2 regions of the Oleiagrimonas sp. MCCC 1A03011 genome follow, and region 1 is predicted to be linked to the other one. Evidence: predicted binding sites of a transcription regulator. Region 1 holds the regulator's gene; the other holds the start of a gene.

Region 1 (5,761 bases):
GCTGTTTGCCATCCAGGGTCTCGATGCGGGTACGCGTGGTGTCGTCCTCGCTCTGCTTGCTGACCTTGATGTGTGCGTGGCCCTGCGCTGCGACTTGGGGGAGATGCGTCACACACAGGGTCTGGCAGCGGTCGCCGAGCGTGCGCAGCTTCTGGCCGACGACCTCCGCCACCGCGCCGCCGATGCCGCTGTCGACCTCGTCGAAGATCATGCAACCCACACTGTCCATGCCCAGCGCGGCGACCTCGACGGCGAGACTGATGCGTGCCAGTTCGCCGCCCGAGGCGACCTTGCGCAGTGCCCGCGGCGGCTGCCCCGGGTTGGCGCTGACCTCGAATTCGCAGCGTTCTGCGCCGAGTGCGTCGGGATCGTCGCCATCACGCGGCGTGAGCGAGACCTGGAAGCGGCCTCCGGCCATGCCGAGTTCCTGCATCAATGCCGTGATCTGTTCGCCCAGCGTTGCAGCGGCCTTGGCGCGGGCCTTGCTCAGCTCGGCGGCGGCCTTGGCATAGCGGCTCGCGCATTCGTCGCGCTCGCGCCGCAGGCGTTCGAGAGTCGCGCCCGCGCCTTCCAATTCCTCGAGTTCGGTCGCCAGCGTCTCGGCTTTCTGCTGCAACTCTTCCAGCGGCAGGCGGTGACGTCGCCCCAGATCGTGCAGGCGGGCCAGGTGCTGATCGACCTCGGCGAAGCGCTCGGGGTCCATGTCCAGGTCGCTGGCGTAGTGGCCGAGGCCGTCGATGGCCTCGCCGAGCTGGATCTCGGCGTTTTCCAGTAGCGCGGCCAGTGGTTCCAGGCGACTGTCGAGTTCGGCCAGGCGGGCCAGTTCGGTCTGCGCGCGTCCGACGGCGCGGCGCGCGGCGAATTCGCTGTCGCCGTCGAGCAGCTCGCTGAGTCCGTTGGCGCCTTCCAATAGCCGGCCGGCGTTGGCCAGGCGGCGGTGGTCGGCTTCCAGCTCCTGCAGGTCTTCGGGCGCGAGGCTCCAGCGTTGCAGGGCCTCGACCTCGTGGCGCAGCAGGGCAATGCGCTCGTCGCGATCCTCGCCGCCGGTTAGTGCCTCGATGCGCCGGCCGCAGTCGCGCCAGGCGCGAGTCTGTTCGGCCACACGCTCACGCAAGGGGGCCGCCTGCGCGAACGCGTCGAGCAGGGCCAGTTGATGCGTGCGCGAGAGCAGCGCCTGGTGTTCGTGCTGACCGTGGATCTCGACAATCAGCGCCGCCAGCTCCGACAGCTGGGTCAGCGTGGCCGGCCGCCCGTTGATCCAGGCGCGGGAGCTGCCTTCGGCCTTGAGCACGCGGCGCAGATTGCAGTGCCCGTCGTCGTCCAGCTCCTGCTGGGCCAGCCAGTCCCGCGCGGCGGGCAGGGCGGACAGGTCGAATTCGGCCGAGAGCTCGGCACGGTCGCTACCGGCGCGGACCAGCGCGCTATCGGCGCGGGCGCCGGACAGCAGCATCAGCGCGTCGACAAGCAGGGACTTTCCGGCACCGGTCTCACCGGTGACCACGGTCATGCCGGGGCCGAAGCCGATCTCGGCTTCCTCGACCACGGCGAAATTGCGCACGTAAAGCGAGCTGAGCATAGACAAACCCGGACGATGACGTCGCTGATTGTAGCGATACGCGTCTCATATCTGCAGACAGCGGACGATCTTCAATCGAGGCGAGGTGGACACGAGGGGCTTGCAACGCTCGCGTTCAACCCTTATTCAGTCCACAGGTATCCACGCAAACCCGGTTTTTCATGAGCCCATCGCACGGTCCGGATCTCGACGCACGCTCCCGCCGCCTTCTGCGCGCGCTGATCGGCCAGTACCTGACCGACGGCGAGCCGGTCGGTTCGCGCACGCTGTCCAAGTCCTCGGGACTGGACGTGAGCCCGGCGACCATCCGCAACATCATGGCCGATCTGGAGGAATCCGGTCTGGTGGCGTCGCCACACACGTCCGCCGGACGCATTCCCACGCCGCGCGGGCTGCGCCTGTTCGTGGACAGCCTGCTTGAGCTGCGTCCGCTGACCGGCGAAGACCTGGCGCGCCTGCGCCAGCAGCTTCCACCGACACCGAACAGCTCGCTGGACCTGTTCAACAGCACCTCGTCGCTGCTTTCGGCGATGACCCATTTCGTCGGTCTGGTAACTGTGCCGCGACATTCGGACTTCTCCCTTCGCCACATCGACTTCGTGCCGCTGGAAGGCGCGCGTGTACTGGTCATTCTGGTGTTTGCCGACAACCAGGTGCAGAACCGCGTGGTGCAGCTGAGTGAGCCGTTGAGCGCGGGAGCGCTGGAACAGGCGGCGAATTACCTCAACAGCGAATTCGCCGGGCTGCGTCTGGACGAGATCCGCACGCGCCTGCTGGCCGAGCTGAAGGCCGCCGGCCACGAATTGAACGAATTGCTGAGCAATGCGGTGGAGCTGGCTTCGGCCTCGTTCGCGCCGCAGGCCGAGGCCGACATGGTGCTCAGCGGGCAGACCAACCTGATGGGCTATCAGGAGCTGTCCGACCTGGATCGCCTGCGTGAACTGTTCGAGGCCTTCCAGCGCAAGCGCGATCTGATGCAGTTGCTGGATGTGTGCGCGAAGGCCCCCGGCGTGCGCCTGTTCATCGGTGAGGAGTCGGGTTACGCCGCGCTCGACGGCTGCTCCGTGGTGACCGCCACCTATGGCACCGAGGGCCGCGTGCTGGGCACAGTAGGCGTGATCGGACCGACCCGCATGGCCTACGATCGCGTGATTCCCGTCGTGCAGGCGACCGCCGGATTGCTCGGCGATGCCTTGAATCGCGTCACGGCGACCCTATAACCCTCGCCAGAGCGGTCGTTTCCGCACACCAACCCAAACCGAACCGGCCTGCGGCGCTGTCGCGGGTCCTCATGAAGTTGCCTGGAGCCATGATGGAAGACACCAAGCCGAACGCACCGGACACGGCGCCCGATCAGGAGCCGTCCAGCACGTCGCAGGACGGCGAGACCTCGATGCAGGAGCTGGAAACCCTGACCGCCCAATTGGCCGAGGCCGAGCGCAGCGTCGCGGACATGCGCGACACCCTGCTGCGCGAGCGTGCCGAGATCGAGAATCAGCGCCGCCGCCTGCAGCGCGAGCTGGAACAGGCCCGCCGCTTCGCCAACGAGCGCGTGCTCTCGGACCTGCTGCCGGTCTGCGACAGCCTGGAGCAGGGCCTGGCCGTGCAGACCGAGGAGGTCGCGCCACTGCGCGAAGGCATGCAGCTGACGCTCAAGTCACTGTTGAAGGTCGCCGAGCAGAACGGCCTGAAGGCGATCGACCCGCTGCACAAGCCGTTCGATCCGGAACAGCACCAGGCCATGAACATGGTCGAGACCGATCAGCACGCCCCCGACACCGTCGTCGCCGTGCTGCAGAAGGGCTACGTACTCAACGACCGACTGCTGCGCCCTGCGCTGGTTGCGGTCGCCAAGGCGCCCAGCGCCTGAAAAACCGTGCCGCGCGCGTCTTGAATCGCCGCGCGGCATCCCCCACCTAGAAATCAACGGCGGCCGCGGGGGCCGCATCACAGAAATTTTCGGAGAGTGAAGACCATGGGCAAGATCATCGGTATCGACCTCGGCACCACCAATTCGTGCGTGGCGGTGATGGAGGGTTCATCCACGCGCGTCATCGAGAATTCCGAGGGTGACCGCACCACGCCTTCCATCGTCGCCTTCAGCAAGGACGGCGAAGTGCTGGTGGGCGCCTCGGCCAAGCGTCAGGCGGTGACCAATCCGGCCAACACCTTCTACGCGGTCAAGCGTCTGATCGGCCGCAAGTTCAAGGACGCCGAAGTGCAGAAGGACATCGACCTGGTGTCCTACAAGATCTTCGAGCACGACAACGGTGATGCCTGGGTGCAGACCTCCGACGGCAAGAAGATGGCGCCGCCGGAAGTGTCGGCCAAGGTGCTGATGAAGATGAAGAAGACCGCCGAGGACTTCCTGGGCGAGCCGGTCACCGAAGCCGTCATCACGGTGCCCGCGTACTTCAACGATTCGCAGCGTCAGGCGACCAAGGATGCCGGCAAGATCGCCGGTCTGGAGGTCAAGCGCATCATCAACGAGCCGACCGCGGCCGCGCTGGCCTATGGCCTGGACAAGAAGGGCGGCGACCGCAAGATCGCGGTCTACGATCTGGGCGGCGGCACGTTCGACGTGTCGATCATCGAGATCGCCGAAGTCGATGGCGAGAAGCAGTTCGAAGTGCTGGCCACCAACGGCGACACGTTCCTGGGCGGCGAGGACTTCGATCAGCGCGTCATGGACTACCTGGTCGACGAGTTCAACAAGGATCAGGGCATCGATCTGCGCAAGGACCCGCTGGCCCTGCAGCGTCTGAAGGACGCCGCCGAGCGCGCCAAGATCGAGCTGTCCTCCAGCCACCAGACCGAGGTCAACCTGCCGTACGTGACGGCCGACGCCTCCGGTCCCAAGCATCTGAACATCAAGCTGACCCGCGCCAAGCTGGAAGCGCTGGTCGGGGACCTGGTCAAGCGTTCCATCGATCCGTGCCGCACCGCGCTGGATGACGCCGGTCTGCGTGTGTCCGACGTCGACGAGGTGATCCTGGTCGGTGGTCAGACCCGCATGCCCAAGGTGCAGGAAGCGGTCAAGGACTTCTTCGGCAAGGAGCCGCGCAAGGACGTCAATCCGGACGAGGCCGTGGCCGTGGGCGCGGCGATCCAGGGCGGCGTGCTGGGTGGCGACGTCAAGGACGTCCTGCTGCTGGACGTGACCCCGCTGAGCCTGGGCATCGAGACCATGGGCGGCGTGTTCACCAAGCTGATCGAGAAGAACACCACGATTCCGACCAAGGCGTCGCAGATCTTCTCCACCGCTGACGACAACCAGACCGCGGTCACCGTGCACGTGCTGCAGGGCGAGCGCGAGCAGGCGCAGTACAACAAGTCGCTGGCCCGCTTCGACCTGGCCGGTATCGATCCCGCGCCGCGCGGCATGCCGCAGATCGAGGTCAGCTTCGACATCGACGCCAACGGCATCCTGCACGTGCACGCCAAGGACAAGAAGACGGGCAAGGAACAGAAGGTCGAGATCAAGGCCGGCTCGGGTCTGTCCGAGGAAGAAGTCGAGCGCATGGTCGCCGACGCCGAGTCGCACCGCGAGGACGACAAGAAGTTCCAGGAACTGGTCACCACGCGGAACAAGGCCGACCAGATGGTGCATGCCACCCGCAGCGCGCTGAAGGAGCACGGTGACAAGGCCGGCGACCAGATCGGCGGCATCGAGGAGGCGCTGTCGGATCTCGAGAAGGCGATGGAAGGCGACGACAAGGACGCCATCGAGTCCAAGATGAGCAAGCTCGAGCAGGTCGCGCAGCCGCTGTTCGCGGCGGCCCAGGGCGCCGGTCAGGCCGGTCCCGAGGCGGCCGGTCAGCAGGCCCCGGGTGGCGGTTCGGCCCAGCCCGAGGACGTGGTCGACGCCGAATTCACCGAAGTGAAGGACGACGACAAGAAGAGCTGAGCGAAATCGGGCCGGACGGCGTGACCGTCCGGCCCTCTTCGTTCGTGGGGGGGCACGGTGAACAAGGGGCGACTGGAAGCATTCAGCGACGGCGTGCTGGCCATCGTCATCACCATCATGGTGCTGGAGATGAAAGCCCCGCATGGCACCGACCTGGCTTCGCTGCTGCCCGTGTTGCCGGCTTTTCTCAGTTACGTTCTCAGCTTCGTCTACGTCGGCATCTACTGGAACAACCATCACCATTTCCTGCAGGCCGCTCGGCATGTCAGCGGATCGGT
Region 2 (5,761 bases), on a different contig from region 1:
CGTTGTAGCCGACCGCGCCAGGCACCGGCTTCCAGGTGATCTCGGCATCGCGCGTGTCGGCCAGCCGCCTGGCCGAGACCAGCACCGGCGCGGGCGGCGGCGGGCCGGTCTCGTTGCCGAACACACGCAGGTCGGCGATGGCCAGATGCTTCGCACCGACATGGATGTGCACGTAGCGGATGTAGCGCAGCGTCTGGGCGTGCTTCAGCGGCAGGTAGGCATCAGCGCGACCGCGTCGGCTCTTCGATAGGTCGGCCAGGGTGTGCCAGTGCATGCCGTCCGCCGAACCCAGCAGACGAAAGCGCGTGACGATGTCCGGCGCGTCGCCGTAGCGGCCGGCCTTGTAATCGGCATAATTCACCTGCACCGCTCGCACCGTGCGCGGACCGCCCAGATCCACCGTCAGCGTCTGTCCCGGCGCATTCTTCGCCGCCACCCAGAAGGTGCGCGGATTCTCGTCCGTCGCCAGTGACGGCGGGTGATCGGCGATCTGCGACGAGGCCGTCGCCTGCTTGCGATAGGACAGCAGCATCCAGCCAGTGAAGGTACTCTCGCCCGGCTTCAGCTTGTGCTCGGGCATGTAGTGCGGGAAATCGCCGAAGCGCGTGTTCACCCACATCTGACCATCGGCGGTGAAGCCGGCGGGGTACAGGCCGATACGCCGCTCAAAGGTCCAATTGGTGCCGATCCAGCTGGTGCCGGTGTTCCACCAGTTGCCGTGCACGTCCTCGAACGAGGAACCGTGACCGGCACCCTGCACGAAACCGCCCGGCTTGTAGCCGATCGGGTTGTAGGGTGCGTAGTGGAATGGCCCCAGCGGCTTGTCACTGGTGTACACGCCGGTGGCGTAGACGTTGTACTCGGTGCCGGGCGCGGCGTACTGCAGGTAGTAGTGGCCGCCGTGCTTGTTCATCCAGGCGCCCTCGATGTACGGCGCGATGGTGGTGTTCGAATGATCGCGGCCGAAGCGCTCCCAACCGTGCTGGGCCGGATGCAGCTTGATCAGCGTCACCGGATCGCCGGGATACGTGACGCGCTTGCCCTCGCCCTCGGATGCCTTGTCCAGCGCCAGATTCATCTGGATACCGTAGAGCGGATGGACGTTGGAGGAACCCCAGTACAAGTACACCTTGCCGTCATCATCCTGGAACAGACCGGGGTCCCACGGACCGGACGGCAGGCGTCCCGGCAGAATCGACTTACCGGGCCATGTGGTCTTCGGCACCATCGGCAACCAGCGGGTCCAGAACGACCAGTGCCCCGACGCAGGATTCGTGCTGAACAGCAACGGCTGCGGCCGCATCGAGGCACGCATCAGGAACAGTTTGCCATCGGCGACCAGCGTGGCGGGCGCCACTTCACTGTGGAACGGCCAACGATCGGGCTGGATGAAGCGCCAATGCACCAGGTCCGTCGATCGCCAGTAGCCATCCGCCAGGGTCTGGAACAAGTAGTAGGCGCCCTTGAAGCGCACCACCGCCGGATCCGCGCCGGTGCGGTAGGAAATGCCCCGGTTCATCTGTTCGTAGTTGTAGCGGTAGTCGATATCGACCGGATTGGCGTAGGTGGCGCGCGGCGGAGCCGCCCGCGACACGGCATGCGCCAGCGGCGCAGCCAGCAGAAGCCCCGCAACGAGGCCGCAATGTAAACGTTTACATTGCGAAATCAAAAAGCGTTCGAACTTGCGCAGGGGCATGACGAGGCACCGGGAGCAGCGGCGCGCCGCTGCCCGGCGCGCAGGAAATACGCCCAGTCGCGACCGGGCGGGGGAAGACAGTCATCCTCCTACAGCCGGCACGCCCCTGGCAACCGAACCATCGGCACAGGAACGTCCGGCCCCGTTGCAGCCGGACACGCGGCGCTACGTCGCCGAAGTGCCGGCGCGACTCGACCGCAGCACCATCACGCCCATCAGCAGCATCCCCAGCAGCACGCCGATCGAGCCCAGACTCAGGATCGGCTCGAGCACAGTCTCCGGATACATGTGGCCGTACAGCAGCAGCAGTCCGATGGAGAGCAACGCGGCGCACACGATGTGCAACCAGAACTGGATGCGTGCGATCCAGCGTCCCGGCGTGGTCAGCCACAGCTTGTGGATGATGGCGTAGATGAACGACACCACGAAACCGACCAGCAGGATATGCGCGTGTGCCACCAGCTGACCGTGATTCTTCGATGCCGCCATGTAGATGCCCACGCACAAACCGAACACCGCGAAACCCAGCGCCCACAGCAGAAACTTTCTGTCGTAGTTCATAGCGCCCCCATGCTGGCAACCCGTCATGGGACCGGACCATCGCCCGGTCCCGCCGTGTAACGCCCTTGCCGATCCAGCGAGTCCAGAGCACCCTTGTCTCGCTGCTGGCGACGATAGCACTGTTGTCGACGCGTAGCGTCCGCAATTCGGCCTAGTCCTCGGGCCGTGCGACGCACATACCAGGCGGGTCAGCCAAACATCTCGAGCATAAAAAAACGGCCCCGCGATGCGGGGCCGTTCGGATGTGGTATCGAGTCCGCGCGCTCAGGCGGCGAACACGCCCCGCATCTTCTTCATGGCCGCAGCCTCGATCTGGCGGATGCGCTCGGCGGAAACACCGTATTCATCGGCCAGTTCCTGCAGCGTGGCCTTGTCGTCGGTCAGCCAGCGGCGCTGAATGATGTCACGCGAGCGGTCATCCAGATCCTGCAGCGCCTCGGACAGCGTGTCATGGCGGCTTTCGGCCTGACTGGCGTCGGCCACGTTCTGGTACGGATCGGCGTTGTCGTCGATCAGGAACGTGGACGGCGACGGGCGCGCATCGTCATCGGCATCCACCGGCGCGTCGAAGCCGACGTCGCGACCGGACAGGCGCGATTCCATCTCCAGCACGGTCTTCTCCGGCACGCCGAGTTCCTCGGCCACCGTCTTGACCTCGCCGGCGTTCATCCAGCCCAGACGCTTCTTGCTCTTGCGCAGGTTGAAGAACAGCTTGCGCTGCGCCTTGGTCGTGGCGACCTTGACGATGCGCCAATTCTTGAGGATGAACTCGTGCATCTCGGCACGAATCCAGTGCACCGCGAAGCTCACCAGGCGCACGCCGTGGTCGGGGTCGAACCGCTTGACCGCCTTCATCAGGCCGATGTTGCCTTCCTGAATGAGGTCGGCCAGCTGCAGGCCGTAACCAGAATAACCGCGCGCGACGTGGACCACGAAGCGCAGATGAGCGGCAATCAGCTGCTTGGCCGCGCCGAGATCTTCCTCGGCGTGGTAGCGCTCGGCCAGCTGCTGCTCTTCCTCGGCGCTCAGTACCGGGATGCGATGCACCGCGGAAATATACGCGTCGAGGCTGCCGGCAACACTGGGGATCGGCAGATTGTTGGCAACCAGGGCCTGATTCATGAACTCGAACCTCCTGAGGAACGTTCAGACTAGCACTCTAAAGGTTGGAGTGCTAAGGAGCCGGGAAAGTTCCGGCGCCGCATAACTGTACTTAATAGTACACCAAGTCCAGACAAAGTCAATCTGTGGCGGTCTGTCGCAGCGTTTCCAGCGGCGGCAGCGACCAGTCGATCGGCGTCTGGCCGTGGGCTTCCAGGTACTGATTCGCGCGGGAAAAATGCGCGCAGCCGAGAAAGCCGCGGTGCGCCGACAACGGCGAGGGATGCGGTGCCCGCAGGATGCCGTGACGCCGGCTGTCGATGCGCTTCGCCTTGCTGCCGGCGTGGCTGCCCCAGAGCAGGAAAACCAGGTTTTCGCGCTCCTGGTTCAGCACATCGATGACGTGGTCGGTGAACCCTTCCCAGCCCTTTCCGCGATGCGATGCGGCCTGGCCGCGTTCCACCGTCAGCACGGTGTTGAGCAGCAACACGCCGCGATCGGCCCAGGGCGTCAGACAACCGTGATCCGGACGCGGGATACCGAGATCATTCTCGATTTCCTTGAAGATATTGACCAGCGAGGGTGGCGCCGGCACGCCGGGACGGACGGAGAAACACAAGCCGTGTGCTTGGCCCGGACCGTGATACGGGTCCTGGCCCAGGATCACGACTTTCACCATGTCGAACGGCGTGTGGTCGAACGCTGCGAAGATTTCCCCGCCGGGCGGATAGATCTCCTTGCCGGCGCGCTTCTCGGCGCGCAGGAAGTCCCCCAGCGCCTGCATGTCCGGTCGCTGGAAGTAGTCGCCCACGCGCTGCTTCCAGGAGGGTTCCAGTCGCAGTTCGCTCATCGCTTCATCCTTGATCGGTTCACTCCGCCGTGGCCGCAGCCCGTTCGCGCAGATGGCGCGATACCCGCAGCTGGAACAGCAACTTGGTCATCAGCAGGCGCTCCTCGACCGGCTTCTCGACCAGGTCATTGGCGCCGGCGCGGATCAACTCGGCCTGCTTGTCGGGGTTGTCGTCGCCGGTCATCACCAGCACCGGAAGCTGCCCCTTGTTGTAGCCGTATTCGCCGCGCAGCTTGCGCAGCAGGTCGCCGCCGGTCAGCTCGCCTTTCAGGGTGACGTCGGTCAACACCACATCGGCGCCGATGCGGCCCTGCACCTTGGCCGTCTCCAGCCGCGCCAGCGCGTCCTCGACGCTGATGTCGTGCAACACGCTGAGGCCGTGCTTCTCCATCATGCGTCGCGTGGCGAGGGCGACGACGCGGCTGTCCTCGATATACAGGACCTCGCCCTCGGCCTGATCGTCCGGGCGCACGTAGCCGCGGATGAAGTCAGCCAGGGCCTTGAAGCCCAGCGACTTGTCGAAATAGTCGGTAACGGCATCGCCCAGGCTGCGATCGCGCAGGCGCTGGTCGACATCGCCGGAAATCACCACGATCGGCACGTAGGTCTGCGTGACCTGTTCGCGGATGTGCCGGGCCAACTCGATACCATCGATATCTGGAAGCCGCAGGGACACCGTGACGAAATCGACCACGCCATCCTCGAGCGCCGCGCGCGCTTCCTCACCGCTTCCGCAGCAGACCACCGTCGCTTCCGGCAACTCCTTGCTCAGCACCTGTTCGATGAGCCGACGTACGACTTTCGAACCGTCGACCACCATGACGCGCGGTTCCGCGCTGGCTATGTGTCGACTGATGTCGCCCTTCATGCATGCCCCCGTGTATGTGTACGACTCATCCCGGTCGCCGCAATTGTCGCGCACAAACCAGCCGCGCGCCGAGCCAACCCAACGCCGCGGCCAGCACCGGCACCAACGCGAGCAGCCCCCACGGCAAACCACCGAAGTCCAGCCGGCCACCGTAGCTTGCGGCCAGACGCGCCACCGGTGCGGCCAACGCCCATTCCAGCAGAAGCGTCAGCAGGGTGGCGACCACGCCGCCCGCCAGACCGTACCAGAGACCGGCATAGACATAGGGGCGACGCACGAACGCCGGACTGGCGCCGACCAGACGCAGCACCGCGATCTCGTCACTGCGCCCCTGGATATCCAGGCGCACGCTGTTGCCGACCACCAGCAGCGCAGCGATAGCCAGCAGCACCGCCAGCAACAGCACCGCGCGTGTGCCGACCGCGAGCAGAGCATCCAGACGCTGACGCCATGCGCCATCGTCCTGCACCTGATCCACACCCGGCTGCGTGCGCAGCCAGGCGATCAACTTCGCGGCCTGGTCGGCATCGATGTGCGCCACCGGGCGAATCACCACGACGTAGGGCAACGGGTTGTAGTCGAGCGATTTCAACGCATCGCTGAAGCCCTGCATGGTGGCCAGCTCGGCCATGCCCTGCTTGGGCGTGCGCACGTCGACGGCATCGACCTCGTCGCGCCCGCGCAA

Evidence for each region. Region 1 encodes HrcA, which represses chaperone genes, less so after heat shock. Its sites were predicted from a motif close to TTNGCACTCNNNNNNNNNGAGTGCNAA; they were not measured.
Region 2: the regulator HrcA is predicted to act here: its motif matches at 3,409-3,435, upstream of rpoH (RNA polymerase sigma factor RpoH).

The regions. Positions count from the first base shown of each region.
Region 1 covers NZ_MSPY01000003.1:347,951-353,711, forward strand. Annotated here, with positions in the region: gene recN (DNA repair protein RecN) at 1-1,576, opposite strand, end outside; gene hrcA (heat-inducible transcriptional repressor HrcA) at 1,738-2,796, shown strand; gene grpE (nucleotide exchange factor GrpE) at 2,889-3,446, shown strand; gene dnaK (molecular chaperone DnaK) at 3,552-5,483, shown strand; gene BTJ49_RS08180 (TMEM175 family protein) at 5,541-5,761, shown strand, end outside.
Region 2 covers NZ_MSPY01000002.1:223,915-229,675, reverse strand. Annotated here, with positions in the region: gene BTJ49_RS04665 (family 43 glycosylhydrolase) at 1-1,696, opposite strand, end outside; gene BTJ49_RS04660 (TonB-dependent receptor) at 1,862-2,257, opposite strand; gene rpoH (RNA polymerase sigma factor RpoH) at 2,522-3,379, opposite strand; gene ung (uracil-DNA glycosylase) at 3,498-4,208, opposite strand; gene BTJ49_RS04645 (response regulator) at 4,228-5,076, opposite strand; gene ftsX (permease-like cell division protein FtsX) at 5,102-5,761, opposite strand, start outside.